3 regions of the Stenotrophomonas sp. YJH_SMC_37 genome follow, and region 1 is predicted to be linked to each of the others. Evidence: predicted binding sites of a transcription regulator. Region 1 holds the regulator's gene; each other region holds the start of a gene.
What was found. The regulator FliA, encoded in region 1, starts transcription of late flagellar genes. The targets are predictions, from matches to a motif close to TAAAGTTTNNCNNNCNNNGGCCGATAA.

Region 1 (6,163 bases):
TGTGGCCGTGGACCATGCCCTGCCGATCACCTGGGTGACCGATGGCCAGGACGTCCCGGAGGACCTGCACCGGGCCAGTGCAGCCAATCTCGTACTTCGCCTTGAAGATTTGCGCCGAGCGGCCGATATGCCCTGCAACCCGGAGTTGAACCATGCCGTCGCGTGAGTACGCCAAGCTGACCAAGACCTTCCCGCTGTCGGCCACCCGCAGCGAGCCGCTCGGCCCTGTGCGCACCATCGCGGTGACCGGCGGCAAGGGCGGCGTGGGCAAGACCAACGTCTCGGCCAACCTGGCTGTGGCGCTGGCGGGCATGGGCAAGCGCACGCTGCTGCTGGACGCCGACCTGGGCCTGGCCAACATCGACGTGATCCTGGGCTTGAACCCCACCTTTACGCTGGCCGACCTGGTGGCCGGCCGCTGCTCGCTGGACGACGTCATCGTCGAAGGCCCGAACGGCGTGCTGGTCGTCCCGGCCGCTTCCGGCCGCCGGCACATGGCCGAGCTGGCCCCGGCCGAGCATGTCGGCCTGGTCAACGTGTTCTCCGAACTGGAACGCGAGCTGGACATCATGGTGGTCGATACCGCCGCCGGCATCACCGACGGCGTGCTGACCTTCTGCCAGGCCGCGCAGGACACCGTGGTGGTGGTCTGTGACGAACCGGCCTCGATCACCGACGCCTATGCGCTGATCAAGGTGCTGTCGCGCGAGCGCGGCGTGGACCGCATCCAGGTGGTGGCCAACATGGTGCGCGACCCCAACGAGGGCCGCGTGCTGTACGAAAAGCTGACCCGGGTCTGCGAGAAATTCCTCGCCGATGTCTCGCTGAACTATCTGGGCTGTGTGCCGCAGGATGATTGGCTGCGCCTGTCGGTGCAGCGCCAGCAGCCAGTGGTAAAGGCCTACCCGTCCAGCCCGGCCGCGCTGGCGATCACCGAGATCGCGCGCCGCACCGCACGCTGGCAGGCGCCGACCGAACCGCGTGGCGGCGTCGAGTTCTTCCTCGAGCGCATTCTCAAGCAGCGCGGGGTGGCCGCATGAAAGGCGCAGCCCAGTACCGGGAGGTCCAGCGCTCGGCGGCCAACGAGGTCATCTCCCAGCACTCGGACCTGGTGCGGCGCATCGCCCACCACCTGGCCGCACGCCTGCCGGCGAGCGTGGAGGTGGACGACCTGATCCAGGCCGGCATGATGGGGCTGATCGAAGCGTCGCGCAGCTACGACGCCGACCAGGGCGCCTCGTTCGAGACCTACGCCTCGATCCGCATCCGCGGTTCGATGATCGACGAGATCCGCCGTGGCGACTGGGTGCCGCGCTCGGTGCATCGCCGCGCACGCGACGCCGCTGCCACCATCCGCCGCCTGGAACAGAGCACCGGCCGTGCCGCCAGCGCCACCGAAGTGGCCGCCGCGATGGAGATGCCGCTGCCCGAATACCTGCGGCTGATGGAAGACGCCGCGCGTGGCCAGGTGCTGAGCCTGGAGTCACGCATCGAGGACCAGGGCGAGCTGGACACCGTCGCCCAGGGCGGCCCGACCCCGCAGCAGGTGCTGGAGCGCGGCGAGTTCGGCCGCGAGCTGGGCAAGGCCATCGGCCACCTGCCCGAGCGCGAACAGCTGGTGCTCTCGCTCTATTACGAGCAGGAACTGAACCTGAAGGAGATCGGCGCGGTGCTCGGCGTGAGCGAGTCGCGGGTCTGCCAGATCCACGGCCAGGCCGTGCTGCGCCTGCGTGGACGATTGAAGATTTTCGAGGCGGCCGACGCCGGCCTGGAAGAGTGAACATGCCCGAGGCGGCTGCCCCCGGCCACCCGGAATGAACAACAAAGGAACTCTGCTTTGAACAAGAACATGCGCATCCTGATCGTCGACGACTTCTCGACCATGCGTCGCATCGTCAAGAACCTGCTGGGCGATCTTGGCTTCACCAATACCGCCGAAGCCGAGGACGGGCATGCCGCGCTGTCGCTGCTGCAGAGCCAGTCGTTCGATTTCGTCGTCACCGACTGGAACATGCCGGTGATGACCGGCATCGAGCTGCTCAAGGCGATCCGCGCCGATGCCAAGCTGAAGACCCTGCCAGTGCTGATGGTCACTGCCGAAGCCAAGCGCGAACAGATCATCGAAGCCGCCCAGAACGGCGTGAACGGATACATCATCAAGCCCTTCACCGCGCAGACGCTGGAAGAAAAGCTCGGCAAGATCTTCGAACGCCTGGCGGCCAGCGCCTGATGGATACCACGGTCGACAAGAACGCCCTCGCCCTGCGCCTGCAGGAAGCCCTGGACGCACTGGAGTCCGGTGACGAAGCTGCCTGGCGGCAACGCATCGACGGACTGGTCGCGCTGCGCACGCAGCCGATGATGAGCGGCCTGTCGCGGCTGGCCCGCGAGCTGGGACAGGCGCTGGGTGAACTGCCGACCGTGCCCAGCGAGGCCGGTGAACTGGATGACGCCTGCGCGCGCCTGGACCACGTGGTGGCGATGACCGAACAGGCCACCCACCGCACTCTGGACCTGGCCGAGGAATGCCGCAGCCTGACCGAACAGCTGCGTGCCGAAGGCCTGCAGCCAGGCCAGGACGCGCAGCTCGAGCGCATCCGCCACAACCTGACCGAGATCGCCCTGACCCAGAGCTACCAGGACCTGACCGGGCAGATCATCCGTCGCGTGGTCGGCATCGTCCGCCGCGTGCACGAGGGCTTCGGCGCACTCGGCCTGCCGCCGGAACAGCATCGCACCGACCCGGCACTGGCCGGGCCGGCACTGAAGGGACTGGACCGCCACGCGGTCTCGCAGAACGACGCCGACGACCTGTTGTCGGATCTGGGGCTGTAAGCATGAGCGCGGTATCCGACGACATCACTGCCGATTTCATCATCGAGGCGCAGGAGATCCTGGACCGCCTCGGCGAACAGCTGGTGTCGCTGGAGCAGGCACCGCAGGACAGCGACCAGCTCAATGCGGTGTTCCGCGGCTACCACACGCTCAAGGGCGGCGCCGGCTTCCTCGGCGTCACTGCCATGGTCGAGCTGTGCCACGCCGCTGAGGAGGCGCTGGGCGCGGCGCGCGCCGGCCAGGCCGTGCTGCAGGCCCACCACTTCGACGCGGCCCAGCAATCACTGGATTACCTGCAGTCGATGCTGGACGCCGTGTCGTCCGGCACCGAGCCGGGCTATGCGCCGCCGGACCTGATCGCCCAGTTCGACGTGCACGGGGGTGCCGTGGCTGCGCCCGCCGCCGCCGCAGCACCCGCCGCGGGGGGCAGCGACCTGATCACCGACGACGAATTCGAGGCGCTGCTCGACCAGCTGCACGGTGGCAATGCTCCGACTGCGATCGCGCCGGCAAAAAAAGCCGACGACGGCCTGATCAGCGAGGACGAGTTCGAAGCCCTGCTCGACCAGTTGCACGGTGGCGCCGCACCGGGTGCCAAGCCTGCTGCAGTCCTGGCACCGGCGCCGGCGCCCGCGCCGCGCCCGGTCGCTGCACCGGCACCCGTGGCCAAGCCGGCGGCCAAGCCGCTGGCCGAGGCCGAACACACGGTGCGCGTTGATACCAAACGCCTGGACGCGATCGTCAACCTGATCGGCGAACTGGTGCTGTCGCGCAATCGGCTCAAGACCCTGCGTGCACGCCTGCGAGATGAAGAGCTGGACCGCGCCGTGTCGACGCTGGATATCGCCACCGCGCGCCTGCAATCGGCGGTGATGCGCACCCGCATGCAGCCGGTGGGCAAGGTGTTCTCGCGGTTCCCCAAGGTCGCCCGCGACGTTGCCCGCTCGCTGAAGAAGGAAGTGGACCTGGAGCTGATCGGTGCCGAGACCGAGCTCGACCGCAACTTGGTCGAGGCCCTGGCCGACCCGCTGGTGCACCTGGTCCGCAACGCCATCGACCATGGCGTGGAAATGCCCGACCTGCGCGAAGCACAAGGCAAGCCGCGGATGGGCCATGTACGCCTGTCGGCGCAGCAGGAAGGCGACTACGTCAGCATCGAGGTGCAGGACGATGGCGCCGGCATCGACCCGGAGAAGCTGCGCGCCAAGGCGCGCGAGAAGGGCCTGATCGATCCGGAAGCCGCCGCCCGCCTGAGCAGCGAGGAGTGCCTGCACCTGGTGTTCCTGCCGGGCTTCTCGACCAAGCAGCAGGTCACCGATATCTCCGGCCGTGGCGTCGGCATGGACGTGGTGCAGTCGCGCATCCGCGAACTGAGCGGCCAGATCCAGATCCAGTCGGAACTGGGTCGTGGCAGCCGCTTCCTGATCCGCGTGCCGCTCACCCTGGCGATCCTGCCGACCCTGCTGGTGCAGGCCGGCGAGGACGTCTACGCGCTACCGCTGGCACGCGTGATGGAAGTGCTGCACGCGCCGCGCACCTCGCTGGGCTGGTTCGATGGCCGCGCCGTGCTTGATCGCCGCTCGCACACCCTGCCGCTGGTCGACCTGCGCCAGTGGCTGGATGTGACGCCGGCCGCGTCAACCCTGCTGACCATCGTGGTGCTGCAGGCCGGCGAAGCCCGCTTCGGGCTGGTCGTGGACCAGGTGCGCGGGCGTGAGGAAGTGGTCATCAAGCCACTGCCAAAAGCCCTGCGCGGCCTGCGCGGTTATGCCGGTGCAACCTTGATCGGCGATGGTCGCATGGCCCTGATCCTGGACGTGGACGGGCTGCGTTGAACCCCGCCAGGGCCATGCCCGGCGACCCGAAAAACTGTGACTACCGTCTGTACGCGATCTACCGGTGTCTCAAGTCCCATTCATACACGCCGATACCGGAACCATGGATAGACTCAGCCTCATTGGACTCTTTCTCGCCCTGGCCTCGCTGGTCGGCGGCAGCATCCTCAAGGGCGCCGGCCTGGCGTCGTTGTGGTCGCCTGCGGCGTTCGTGATCGTCATCGTCGGCACCGTCGCCGCGATCCTGCTGCATACCTCGCCGGCGGTGTTCAAGCATGCGTTCAAGATCGTGCGCTGGGTCGTACGCCCGCCACACAGTGATCGCCGCGAACTGATCCAGCAGATCGTCGAGTGGAGCAACATCGCCCGCCGCCAGGGCCTGCTGGGTCTGGAATCGCAGGTGGAAGCGCAGCAGGACCCGTTCCTGCGCAAGGGCCTGCAGCTTCTGGTGGACGGCGTCGAGCCCGAATCGATGCGGCACATGCTGGAAATCGAACTGGGCAGCCAGGAACACCAGGACCAGGCCGGCGCCAAGGTCTTCGAAGCGATGGGCATCTACGCCCCGACCCTCGGCATCATCGGCGCCGTGCTCGGCCTGATCGCGGTGATGAAGAACCTGGCCGACCCGAGCAAGCTCGGCCACGGCATCGCCGCCGCGTTCACCGCCACCATCTACGGCATCGCCTCGGCCAACCTGCTGTTCCTGCCGGTGGCTGCCAAGCTCAAGAGTGTGATCTCGCACAACACCCGCGACCGCGAAATGGTCATTGAAGGGCTGATCTCGATCGCCCAGGGCGAGAACCCGCGCAACATCGAAACCAACCTTTCCGGCTTCCTGCACTGACATGGCCCGCCGCAAGCACCACGAAGAGCACGCCAACCATGAAGCATGGGCGATCCCCTATGCCGACCTGATGACGCTGCTGCTCGCCTTCTTCGTGGTCATGTACGCGATCTCCTCGGTCAACGAGGGCAAGTACCGGATCATGGCCGACGCGCTCACCGATGCCTTCGGTGGCGCACCGCGCACCATCAACCCGGTGCAGGTGGGGAACAAGCAGGTGCAGGGTGGCGGCTGGGACAGCCCTTCGGTGATCAAGTCCGGCACCAAGATCGGCCCCTCCGCGCCGGCGCCGTCGCACGACCCGACCCTGCTGCCGTCGATGGCCTCGCAGATGCGCATGCCGGTCTCCGTGCACAACCAGGAACAGATCGCCCGTGCCGAGCGCCAGCTCAACAGCATCGCCGACCGCCTCACCGCTGCATTGGCGCCGCTGATCGACCGCGGCATGATCAGCGTGCGCCGCACCGAGTTGTGGATTGAAGTGGAGATCAACAGCGACATCCTGTTCCCCACCGGCTCGGCCGCGCTGGACGTGCATGCACGGCAGACGCTGGCCAGCCTCGCCGAGGTGCTGCGTGACGTGCCCAACAGCGTGCGCGTGGAAGGCCACACCGACAACGTGCCGATCGCCACCGCCACCTTCCCTTCG
Region 2 (6,163 bases), on a different contig from region 1:
GAAAGAAGTTCCTCGTAGAAGGCGGCGCAGAAACAATTGCAGGTCAAGCAGCGTTCTGCACCGGCAAGTTCAGGGTGACAGAGGTGGACACCTTTACCGAGCCCAGCGAGATGATGGGCGTGAAATTGTCTCAGGTGAACTTCCGCTACAAGGTCGAAGATGCGGACAGCTGGGCCAGATCGAAAGAGGTCCAGGCCAGCTACCGTAACCTAGCGGATCAAGCCAAGGACGAAATCGATGGCAAAGCGACGCTCGTGCTGACCAACGACGGCTGGATGCACGAGCGCTTGTTCAAGCGCTGAGGGCTTCTCGGTCGGCACGGCACTTTGCCGTGCCGACGCGGTGACGGTCAGGCCGCGCGCGCCACCACGGCGCGGGCTGCACCGTCCTGCTCGATCTGGAACACCGACACCGACGTGGTCAGTGCATGCGCCTGTTCCTCCAGCGCGCGGCTGGCGGCAGTGGCTTCTTCCACCAGCGCAGCGTTCTGCTGGGTCACCTGGTCCATCTGCACCACCACCTGGTTGACCTGCTCGATGCCGGCGGCCTGTTCCTTGCTGGCCGCTGCGATGTCGCTCATCAGCTGCGTGGTGCGCGAGCTGGCCTGGGCCACGCGTGCGATCGCGGCTTCCGATTCAACGGTCACCGCCAGGCCACTCTTCACCTTGGCAGCGGCGTCTTCGATCAGCTCCTTGATTTCCTTGGCGGCGACACCGGCACGCTGCGCGAGCGTACGCACCTCGCTGGCGACCACCGCAAAGCCACGCCCCTGCTCGCCCGCGCGCGCGGCTTCCACTGCAGCATTCAGCGCCAGGATGTTGGTCTGGAACGCGATGCCGTCGATCACCGTGGAGATTTCCGAGATGCGCGCCGAGGACTGATCGATTTCGCCCATCACCGATGCCATCTGTGCCATCGCCTGCTCGGTCTCGCGCACGGCGGCGCCGGCAGCGTGCGCTTCGCTGTCGGCCTGACGCGCCAGTTCGGCGTTCTGGCGTACGGTGGAGGTCAGCTCCTCCATCGACGCGGCCGCTTCTTCCAGATTGGCCGCCTGCTGCTCGGTTCGGCGCGACAGGTCGTTGTTGCCAGCGGCCAGTTCCTGCGCCGCGTTGTTGATGCTGTCGGCAGCCACCTGGATGCCGCGGACGATGCCGGTCAGCTGCGCGGTGGTGGTGTTGGCATCGTCGCGCATGCGCGCGAACACGCCTTCGTACTCGCCCTCCATGCGTGCGGTCAGGTCGCCATGCGAGATCGCGCGCAGCACGTCGGAAACATCGGCGATGCTGGCCTGCGAACTGGCCATCATGCCGTTAAGGTGCTCGACCATCGTCTTGAACTGGTACTGGAAGGCCCCGGCATCGCCACGCATGCTGAAATCGCCGGCGCGTGCGGCACGGGCCAGTTCATCGATCTGCGCGTTGATCGCCATCAGGCTCTGCTTCACCGCGGCCAGGGTGCGGGTCAACGTGCCCTTTTCGCCCGGATAGTCCGGCAGGTCGCGGCTGAGGTCACCGATGGCGTAACGCTGCATTACTTCAGCCATCAGCAGTTCCACCTGCACGTGCGATTCGACCAGGCTGTTGGTGGCCTGCACCATGCGGCCGAAATCGCCGGGGAACGCACTGGCGTCCATGCGATAGCGGATTGCGCCGGCCTCGTGCTGTTCCGCCATCTGCAACTGCGCGCCGATCGCCGCCTGCACACTCTGGCGCACGCTGGCCATCGCCTCACCCAGCTGGGTCAGCTCGTCGCGGCCACCGAGGCGGAACTCCTGGTCCAGCTGCCCCTTGGACAGGCGCTCGGCCAGGTTCACCGCGCGCGCCAGCGGACCGGTCAGGCTGCGACCGATCATCACCGAGGCGCCGATGCCAGCAAGCAGCGCAACGCCGCCCAGCACCAGCAACTGCAGCAGGCTGCGCTCGCCCAGGCGGATCGCCTCGGCGGCAGCCTCACGGCTTTCCTTCTCCTCGAAGTCCACGCCATCGGACAGCGCCTTGTTCCAGCCGTTGGCGGCGTCCTGCACCGGGCCCAGGGTCAGCGCCACGGCACCGGGATAATCGCCCTGCTCCATCAGTTCGCTGGTCTGCTTGTTGAGCGGGCGAGCAACGGCTCGCTTGGCGGCGATGGTTTCAGCGATGGCCTTGCCTTCGGCGTCACTGGGCAGCGCCTGGTAGGCGCTCCAGCTGGCCTCGTAGCGCTTGACGAGATCAGCAATGCGCTTCTCGTCGCTGGTGCGGTGATCACCCTGGCGGATCAGCATCTCGCGGCGCACCACCATCATCTGGTTGTTGGCATCAAGCATCTGCGACAACAGGCGCACCTTGGCCACGCTGACGTCGACCACCTGCTGCATCGCGCGCTTCTGCACGACACTGGCAGTGGCGCCGGTGGCCACCACGGCGGCAACCAGCAGCAGCAACAGGCCAAAGCCCAGCCCAAGACGCCAGGCAACCCTGACGTTCCTCAAGTAGTTCATGGGGATATCCAAAACGGGGGGATGCGCCCTTATCGGCGGCACGGCAGGCAATCTTGATCGCCATCCACCAATGGCGTCGGCCACTGTTCACCTTGGTGAGTCGCCGTCCCAGTGGCACCTGCCGGTGCAACCCGGCCGCAATGACATGCCTGCTCATGCGGGCATCAGATCCCTTTCACGGTGGCTCGGCGCCGTCTGCGGGCAAGGTGGTGGCGTTCCCTGCTGGAGTCCCCGATGCCGTTACCCATGCCCCGATCCGCCCTGCTCGCTCTCTCGCTGCTGGCATCACCTGCCTTCGCGCAGGCGCCGCCGCCTAGCCTGCCTGCCCCCATTGCCGAGAAGGCAGGACCGGACACCGCACCCCGCTCTGTCCTGCACGCCCAGGTGCTGCTGGATCGCGCGAATTTTTCCCCCGGCCAGATCGATGGCGAAGTGGGCAGCAACCAGCGGCGCGCGGTGTCGGGCTTCCAGGCGGCGCATGGGCTGAGCGTAACGGGTGAACTGGATGACGCTACCTGGAAGGCCCTGCAGGCCGATACGATCACGCCGCTGGCAAGCTATACGCTCACGGCTGAAGATGTTGCCGGCCCGTTCCAGGCCATACCGAAAGGGCCCGCCGCACAGGCCAAGCTGAAGTCGCTGGGCTTCAGCAGCGTGGAAGAAGGCCTGGGCGAGCGCTTCCACGCCTCCCCTGAGCTGCTGAAGGCACTCAATCCCGGCGTCGATCTGGCCAAGGCCGGCAGCCGCATCCAGGTGCCCAACATCGGAACGGGGGACTTGCCGAAGGCGGCGAAGATCGTGGTCGACAAGTCCGACTCCACACTTCAATTGCTGGATGCGCAGGGCAAAGTGATCGCACAGGTGCCTGTCTCATCCGGCAGCCAGCACGATCCGCTGCCGATCGGCGAATGGAAGATTCTCGGCGTGTATCGCGACCCGCCGTTCCACTACAACCCGAAGCTGTTCTGGGATGCGCGCAAGGGCGAAAAGAAGGCGACGCTGCCGCCCGGCCCGAACAATCCGGTCGGGCGGGTCTGGATCGACCTGTCCAAGCCGCACTACGGCCTGCATGGCACACCCGAACCCGGCCACGTCGGCAAGACAGAATCGCATGGCTGCGTGCGCATGACCAACTGGGATGCGCTGCGCGTGGCCGATGCGGTGGATACTTCGGTGCCCGTGGTGATGCAGGAGTGAGCCGATGCGCCTTTCGCAGCTGATCGTGCTGGGCGTGCTGCTGGGCGTGGGAGTGGGCTGGTGGCTGCACCGCGATGCAGGTGAGCCGGTGGCGGTTGCCCCGCCCGCAGTGCAACCTGCGGTGGCTGCGGCTGCAACGCCGGGCGTGGACGCCCCGGCTCCCACGGCTGTGCCGCCGTCCAACGCCACCGATGCGCCAGCCGGTCTGCTGCTGCCGGTGCAGGGCATCCAGGCGTCCCAGCTGCGCGACACGTTCACCGATGCACGCAGCGAGGGCCGCGTGCACGATGCCATCGACATCATGGCCGATGCGGGTACTCCGGTACTCGCGGTGGCCGACGGCACGGTAGAAAAGCTGTTCGACAGCAAGCGCGGTGGCCTGACGATTTATCAGTTCGAGCCCAGTGGACGCTGGTGCTACTACTACGCGCACCTGCAGCGCTATGCCGATGGCCTGGCCGAGAAGCAGGTGATCAAGCGCGGGGAGGTGATCGGCTACGTCGGCAGCACCGGTAACGCCAGCGCCGAGGCGCCGCACCTGCACTTCGAGGTGCACGTGCTGGGACCGGAAAAACAGTGGTGGAAGGGCAAATCCATCAACCCGTACCCGTTGCTGAAGCCGCCTGCTTCGACGGCCGGCGCTGCCAGCGCCGCAAGGTGAAGGTGAACACCGCCAAGGCAGCCCCTGGGACCAGCACGAACAGAACCGTCTCGCCTTTCACGCTGGCATGCTGGTCATCGCGTCGCTTCCCCGCTGGCCTGCCCACACGGTAATGAAGAAGCCCCGCTTTCGCGGGGCTTCTTCTTTCAGCGACGCCGGGCGTGGCCCGGCGCTACCAGTCACGCCCTCAGGCGAACGGATCCTGCAGGACCATGGTGTGGTCGCGGTCCGGGCCGGTGGAGACGATGCTGATCGGGCAGCCGGCCAGCTCTTCCAGCGAACGCAGGTAGGCGCGTGCGGCCGGCGGCAGGTCGTCCCACTGGGTGATGCCGTGGGTGTTCTCGCTCCAGCCCGGGAACTCCAGGTACACCGGGGTGCATTCTTCCCAGCCCTGCGCGTCCAGCGGCGCGTACTCGGTGCGCTTGCCGTTGTATTCGTAGGCGATGCAGACCTTCAGCTTTTCCATGCCGTCCAGCACGTCCAGCTTGGTGATGCACAGGCCGCTGATGCCGTTGATGGCCACGGCGCGCTTCAGCGCGACGATGTCCATCCAGCCGCAGCGACGCGGGCGGCCGGTCGAAGCGCCGTACTCGGCGCCGCGGTCACGGATGCCCTGGCCGACTTCGTCGTCCAGTTCGGTCGGGAACGGGCCGCCGCCGACGCGGGTGGCGTACGCCTTGGCAATGCCCAGCACGTAGTCGATCGAATCGGCGCCGACGCCGGAACCGGCCAGCGCACCACCGACGGTGGTGTTGGAGCTGGTGACGTACGGGTAGGTGCCGTGATCGATGTCCAGCAGCGCACCCTGCGCGCCTTCGAACAGCACGCGCTTACCCTGCTTGCGCAGGTCGTGCAGGATGCCGGCCACGTCGGACTTCATCGGCTGCACGTATTCGCCGAAGGCCAGCGCCTCGTCGAAGGTCTTCTGGAAGTCGACCGCATCGGTGTTCAGATACTTGGTCAGCACGAAGTTGTGGTAGTCCAGCGCAGTGCGCAGCAGTTCTTCCAGCTGCTTCGGGTAGTGCAGGTCGGCGATGCGGATGCCGCGGCGCGCCACCTTGTCTTCGTAGGCCGGGCCGATGCCACGGCCGGTGGTGCCGATTGCCTTGCCACCGGCAGCGCGCTCGCGCGCCTGGTCCAGGGCGATGTGGTACGGCATGATCAGCGGCGCGGCCGGGGAGATCTTCAGGCGCGAACGCACTTCCACGCCGGAGCCTTCCAGCTCGGCGATTTCCTTCTGCAGCGCGGACGGCGAGATCACCACGCCATTGCCGATCAGGCACAGCGCGTCGTCACGCAGGATGCCCGACGGGATCAGGTGCAGGACGGTCTTCTTGCCGTTGATGACCAGGGTGTGGCCTGCATTGTGGCCGCCCTGGAAGCGCACGACGGCGCCGATTTCCTCAGTGAGCAGATCGACGATCTTGCCCTTGCCTTCATCGCCCCACTGGGCACCCAACACTACGACAGACTGACCCATGACGGGCTCCTCGATTTGTAGCGGCCATCGGGGCCGCGGACGGGTAAACCGTGGCGGGGCTGGCCAGCACCTGGAGGGCGGCTCCAAACGGGGAGCGGCCGGCGATGGAAGGCCCAGACACGGAAAAAGCCGGACGGGGAGGCCCGTCCGGCTTTTGTGCATTATCCGGGTTTCCGGGGTCGGGTGCCACCTTTCCGACGGACGGCTTCACCGGCCGGTCAGCCGCCCCGCCCGGTCGTGCCGGCCGTTGGCCGGCAATCCCGGGTTGCCGGCCAGCGGCCGGCACTACCCTCTCAATGCCGCGCCCACCACAGCAGGCTCAGGCCGGCCAGCAGCACCAGCCCACCGA
Region 3 (6,163 bases), on a different contig from region 1:
AGATCGAGTACGCACCGCTGGGCAGGTTCAACGGCATCTGGTGGACACGGATGAGCAACGTGCAGCGCGCACGCACCAGCGGCATGGAAGGCAACCTCAATTTCCGCTTCGGCGAGCACTGGCGCTGGCGCACCTCGGCAACCTGGATGAAGGAAGCCAAGAACCTGACTACCGGCCGCAACCTGATCGATACGCCGGAATTCTCCGGCTATTCGTCGCTGGACTGGACGCCCAACACGGTGTTTTCCAGCAGCCTGTCGGCGCAGTACACCGGCAGGCAGACCGGCACGGCGACGACCTTCCTCAAGGCCTACACGCTGTATGACCTGACCGCAGCGCTTAACGTCAACGAGGTGCTGACCCTGCGCGGTGGCATCAGCAACCTGGCCGACAAGACGCTGTATGCCGAAGGCTCCACCGACTACTTCGTCGCTGGGCGCAGCTACTTCCTCAGCATGACCGCACGGTTCTGAGCCCCGCGCGCGCCGTGATCGCGCTGGCGTGATGCCAGCGCGATCAACGGTGGCGGATTACTCGCTTTCCAGCGCGGCCGGCGCCGCGTCCCGCGTGGCGGCCGTGCGCGCACGGTCCATCGCCACCGCCAGTTGCTGGCGCGCGAGCAGTTGTTGTGCCTGCACCACTTCAGGTGTCGGCAGGAGCACCGGCCCCGGTGCGTTTTCCGGTGTAGCAGCTGTGGTCATGCAACCTCCATGGACATCCCGCCGCCGCCGGGGTCAACCGCGGCGGCAGCGGAACTGCGCACCCTAACCTAAAAACAAGGCGGGCGGGTGACGGTGCGGCGCCGGGCCGCAGCCGTCGGAACAAGGCAGGCGTCACATTTTTGACGGCAGCGCTTGGATCCTGAATAGGACTTGTCCTATCATGAAAACGTTTTCTCACAGGGATGTTTCCCCAATGAATACCACTGACCTGTCCCAGTTCAGCCCGAAGTGGCAGTTCCGCTTCAACTTCTTCCGCCAGCACGGCGCCCCCAAGAACCCCGGCTTCAAGCAGGCCTGGAAGGCGCTGTCCTTTGGTGACCGCCTGAAGATCAACCTGAACTTCTTCGCGCTGTTCTTCGGCGCCATCTACCTGCTGATCCTTGGCATGTGGCGCAAGGCACTGGTGGTGATCGGCATCAACATCGTACTGGCCATCATCACCATGTTCCTTCCCGACGTTGTCGGGCGCATGCTGTTCATCGCCATGAACCTGCTGGTCGCCTCCAGCACCAACTACAGCTACTACCTGGAGAAGGTGGAAGGGCGCACCAGCTGGAACCCGTTTGAAGGCATGTTCTGAGCCATCAGACCTGCGCAGGGATGCGCGGCAAGGATGCAAGCGACGCCCGGCCCCCGCCGGGCGTCTTCGTTCTCTGGCTCAGGCCGCGCGGCGTGCCGTGGCCATCGGCCCGGCCTGCAGGCGGAAGCGCGACACCGCCACCGCCAGCTGCTCGGCCTGCTCCTCCATCGCGCGGGCTGCTGCACTGGCTTCCTCCACCAGTGCAGCATTCTGCTGGGTGGTTTCGTCCATCTGCACCACGGTCTGGTTGACCTGCTCGATGCCGGCCGACTGTTCGCGCGAGGCGGCCGAGATCTCGGCCATGATCTCATTGACGCGGCCGACCTGACCGACGATGTCCTGCATGGTGCGTCCGGCACCGTGCACCAGCTGCGCACCGGCTCCGACCTGTGCCACCGAAGCGTCGATCAGCTCCTTGATCTCCTTGGCGGCACCCGCTGAGCGCTGCGCCAGCGCACGGACTTCGCTGGCAACCACGGCGAAGCCACGGCCCTGCTCGCCGGCGCGCGCGGCTTCCACCGCCGCGTTCAATGCCAGGATGTTGGTCTGGAACGCAATGCCATCGATCACCGAGATGATCTCGGCGATGCGCTGCGACGAGGCTTCGATCTGCTGCATCGTCTGCACCACCTGGCTGACCACCTCGCCCCCTTCGCTGGCCACGCCCGCTGCGGAACCGGCCAGCATGTTGGCCTGCAGCGCGTGGTCGGCATTCTGGCGCACGGTGGAGGTCAGTTCCTCCATCGACGCGGCGGTTTCTTCCAGATTGGCGGCCTGCTGTTCGGTGCGGCGCGACAGGTCGCTGTTGCCGGCCGCGATCTCGCCAGCGGCCAGGCGGATGCTGGCCGCCGACTGCTGGATCTGTCCGACGATCTGAGTCAGCTGCTGCACGGTGCTGTTGGCATCGTCGCGCATCACCGCGAACACCCCGTGGAACTCACCCTGCATGCGCGCAGTGAGGTCGCCGGCGGCGATCGCGCGCAGCAGCGTAGACAGTGCAGCCAGGTTGTGGTCGCTGACCTGCATCATTGTGTTCAAGGTCTCCACCATGCGGCGGAAATCATGCTCGAAGCGCAACGCATCACCGCGCACGGCGAAATCACCGGCAGCGGCGGCGGCGGCCAGCTGCTGGATCTGCTCGTTGATCGCAGCCAGGTTGCCCTTGGTGGTTGCCATCGCGGCGGTGAATGCCGCCTTCTCGCCCGGCAGCGCTTCCATGTCCACGCTGAGGTCGCCCACGGCGTAGCGCTGCATCACCTCGACCAGGCGCTGGGTGACCGCATTGCTGGAGGCCACCAGCTGGTTGCTGTCGGCCACCATGCGGCCGTACTCGCCCGGGAACGCCGCAGCATCCATGCGGTAGCTGAGCTCCCCGGCATCGTGGCGGCGCGCCATTTCGGCCTGCGCAGCCATCACTGACTGCAACTGCCCACGCATGCCCTGCATCGCGTCCAGCAGGCGCCCCACTTCGTCGTTGCTGCGCGCCGGCAGCGTGCTGTCCAGCTTGCCGGCGGCGACATCACCGGCCACGCGCACCGCTTCGGCCAACGGGCGGATTGCCAGGCGGCGCAGCAGTACATGGACACCGGCGCTGAGGCTCAGCGCGGCGATCACGCCGACCAGCAGGGTCAGCCACAGCAGCTGGCGTGCCTCAGCCACGATCACCGCGTGCGGCATCACCACGCCCAGGGCAAAACGCTGCGGCGCATCGCCGACCCGCAGCGGTACATACACCCGCACATTGCCGGCCGCATCCGGAGTGAAGGCCTCGAACCGACGGTCGGCGGCAATGTCGGCCAGCATGCTGCGGGTCTGCGCGTCGCTGCGCGGCTTGCCGATCTCGGCGGCATTGGCCGAGGCCAGCACCACACCCTTCGGCGACAGCAGTTCGACACGACCGGCCCCCATCGGCTTCAGCGTGGCCAGGTGCTTCTGCAACGCCGCCAGCGAGAAGTCCACGGTGAACACGCCCAGGAATCTGCCGTTCTCGATGATCGGCGTGCTCAGGGTGCTCATGAGCACCTTCTGGCCGGCGATGTCATAGGCGTAGGGTTCGCTGACCTTGGGCAGCTTGTCACGGCTGGGCCCCATGTACCAGTCGCCCGATCCGCTGGCGGTCTCGGTGTAATCGGTCATCACCGACTGCTGCGGCTTGCCGTCCTGCCAGGCCCAGTAGCTCATGTAACGGCCGGTGGCATCGTGAGCTTCGCTATTGACGAACTCCGCATCCTTGCCGTCGAAGGCATCGGCCTCCCACATGGTGCTCTTGCCGAGCCATTGCGGATGAGCACGCAGCTGTTCGCCGAGCACCGCCGCCAGGCTGGCGCGGTCGGGCACGTCGCCACGGGCACGCTGGGCCAGCACGCTTTCAACCATGGCATCGTTGCTGGCAAAGGCGGTGCCCAGGTCAGCCGCCACCTGGCGCGCCTCGGCGTTGGCCTCGCTGGTCATGGTCTGGCGCGAGGCGCTGATCAGACTGGCGCTGGCCTGCCGGTAGATCAGGAACGCGGTCAGGCCGAAGCACAGCAGCGCGATCACAGCGGTGCCCAGCATCAGCTTGTGGGCGATGCTGCCCGGGCGTTGGGCAGTGGCGGAGCGGGAAGAAGGCATGGGAGGGTCCGCAAGGCAATTCAGGACGACCGGCGTCACGAGGACACCGCGCAGGCGCGCGATCCGTCGCGCAGGCCACCGGCCGCCGGGCCGCGCCCGGTGCACGAGGCACACCGGGTTTAGCGGCCGGCCGCCATCGAGATTGAGGCCAGCGGCCTGCACATTCCTGAACCTGCTCAGGGTGGGCTCGGTGCCCCGCCCCCTGCGACCATCTCATTCGGCGACCCGATCCTTGATCCACTCCGCCCTTGGCAGCACCTCGATGCTGCCGGCGGCGTACTGCTGCAGCACGTCGTCCGGGCCGAAGCGCGGCTGCCAGCCCAGCACGCTGCGCAGGCGGGCACTGTCGTAGACGCGATCGATGCTCAACGGCAGCGGCCAGCCCCGTCGTTCGAACTCGGCCAGCAGCTGTGGCGCGCGGCGTGCCAGCACGCTGCGCGGGTGGGTGGCCAGCTCCAGGCAATCCTCACGCCGGAACGGCGTCGGAGCGCACGCGATGTAACGCGCGAAAGCGGCGCCTTCGTCCAGCAGCAGTGCAGCATGCGCGCTGGCTACATCACGTGCGTCGATACCGCGGTGCAGGCGGAACATCGCCATGCGCTCGGGCGGCTCGGGGAAGCAGCGGGCCATGCGCAGCACGCGCACGCTGAAGGCCGGCGCCGCAGCGGCTTCGGCCAGTGCTTCGGCCTGCAGCTTGGTGCGGTGGTAGATCGTGCGCGGCAACGGCTCGGTGTCTTCATCGATCCAACGGCAGCCACCGGCGACCACGGCGTGGCCATACAGCGCGGTTGTACTGGTCAGCACGAATCGCCGCGCCCCGGCTTCGCGTGCGGCCTGCAGCAGGTGCGCGGTCGCCTCCACGTTGATCTGGTGGAACACCCCGTCCGGCACCAGGCCGACGTGGGGTGCGTGCAGGGCGGCGGTATGGATCACCGCGTCAACGCCCTGCACCGCCCGTGCGACAGCCTGGTGATCGGTGACATCGGCAATGATGCGGGTGGTGGCGAATGGGCTGCGATCCAGCCCCACCACTTCGTGGGAGGCCGCCAATGCGCCGAAGATCGCGCGCCCGATCCGCCCGGAACTGCCGGTCAGCAGAATCTTCATTGAGTCCATTCACTCGAAGCGCCCGGGAACTACCGGGATGCTTCGATTCTAGGCACGCTGCATGTCATCTGCGATAGGGCGCAATTGCAATTGTGCGTTCATTCCCGCGAGGCCGATCGGGCCAGCAGCTGCCGCGCGACGAACAGCGGATCGTCACCGCCTGCCGCGTCGGGCGTGACACCGGTGCGTTCCCAGTTGGTTCCGGTATTTAGATTGATCGGCTGCCGATCGGGAATGCTGATCTGATAGCCATCCGGCAGCAGCACAGGATCATCGACCATGTGTGCAGCGCCGCCGCTGCGCGTGCCGACAATGCGTGCACGGCCCAGCGCCTGCAGCGAGTAGGCGACGAACTCGGCAGCCGACGCGGTGCGGCGATCGATCAGCACGACCAGCGGCTTCAGGTAAGTGGGCAGGCTTGCCGGCGGCAGTGGTACCAGCGTGCGCCGCCCGCGCTGGTCCAACTGCTGCACCGCGTCGATCTTCGCGTCCAACAGCGTGCGCACCAGCAGGTCGGCACTGCCGTCATCCCCGCCGCCGTTCTGGCGCAGATCCAGCACCAGGCCATCGGTGTCGGCCAGCAGCTCGAGGGCGGCGGCGAGTTTCGGCCGGGCCAGATCCAGCGGATAGAATGTACTCAGCCGCAGGTAACCGATGTTGCCCTCCAGCACCCGTACCTCGCGCACGCCAGCGCCATTGCTGCGCGCATCCGCGCGCCATGCCATCAGCCAGTCGTCCTGGCCGGCCGTTGCGTCCACGCGCTCTACATGGAAGTGGCCATCGAACGTGTCCAGGTCCTGGTTCAGGCGTGCGCTGAAAGCCTTCGGATCCGAGCAGCTGTCCACATAGCGCTGCTGGGTGGACCAGCCGCGCACGGCTTCGGCAATGCGTGCGCCTTCGGCCGCATCCAGGTACTGCGCCTCTATCGCCGTGGCCGCTGCCTGCAGCACGGCGTCCTGCGCCGGGCAGGCGGCCGCCAGCAACGCGCCAAGCATCCACGAAACCGTCATGATCGCCTCCGTCGCCTTGATGATATATAAGTGCTTATATATCATTGTCATCATGGATCTCCAACGTGCAACTCTGGGAACGCTGCTGCGTGCCCTGCTCGACCAGCTCGACCCGGCGGTCGAGCAGGCCTACC

Region 2: the regulator FliA is predicted to act here: its motif matches at 2,506-2,532, upstream of AC5P8J_RS18420 (methyl-accepting chemotaxis protein).
Region 3: the regulator FliA is predicted to act here: its motif matches at 4,032-4,058, upstream of AC5P8J_RS12965 (methyl-accepting chemotaxis protein).

What each region holds. Positions count from the first base shown of each region.
Region 1 covers NZ_JCAFTG010000021.1:7,191-13,353, reverse strand. The annotation lists gene flhF (flagellar biosynthesis GTPase FlhF) at 1-166, shown strand, start outside; gene AC5P8J_RS19455 (MinD/ParA family ATP-binding protein) at 153-1,040, shown strand; gene AC5P8J_RS19450 (RNA polymerase sigma factor FliA) at 1,037-1,780, shown strand; gene cheY (chemotaxis response regulator CheY) at 1,838-2,230, shown strand; gene AC5P8J_RS19440 (protein phosphatase CheZ) at 2,230-2,835, shown strand; gene AC5P8J_RS19435 (chemotaxis protein CheA) at 2,838-4,670, shown strand; gene AC5P8J_RS19430 (flagellar motor protein) at 4,774-5,514, shown strand; gene motD (flagellar motor protein MotD) at 5,516-6,163, shown strand, end outside.
Region 2 covers NZ_JCAFTG010000017.1:30,022-36,184, reverse strand. The annotation lists gene AC5P8J_RS18425 (hypothetical protein) at 1-302, shown strand, start outside; gene AC5P8J_RS18420 (methyl-accepting chemotaxis protein) at 350-2,476, opposite strand; gene AC5P8J_RS18415 (L,D-transpeptidase family protein) at 2,711-3,673, shown strand; gene AC5P8J_RS18410 (M23 family metallopeptidase) at 3,678-4,334, shown strand; gene AC5P8J_RS18405 (adenylosuccinate synthase) at 4,522-5,814, opposite strand; gene AC5P8J_RS18400 (DUF2065 domain-containing protein) at 6,108-6,163, opposite strand, start outside.
Region 3 covers NZ_JCAFTG010000008.1:95,519-101,681, forward strand. The annotation lists gene AC5P8J_RS12950 (TonB-dependent receptor domain-containing protein) at 1-473, shown strand, start outside; gene AC5P8J_RS12955 (hypothetical protein) at 531-701, opposite strand; gene AC5P8J_RS12960 (DUF2628 domain-containing protein) at 916-1,302, shown strand; gene AC5P8J_RS12965 (methyl-accepting chemotaxis protein) at 1,381-3,912, opposite strand; gene AC5P8J_RS12970 (NAD-dependent epimerase/dehydratase family protein) at 4,126-5,019, opposite strand; gene AC5P8J_RS12975 (S41 family peptidase) at 5,118-6,029, opposite strand; gene AC5P8J_RS12980 (MarR family winged helix-turn-helix transcriptional regulator) at 6,082-6,163, shown strand, end outside.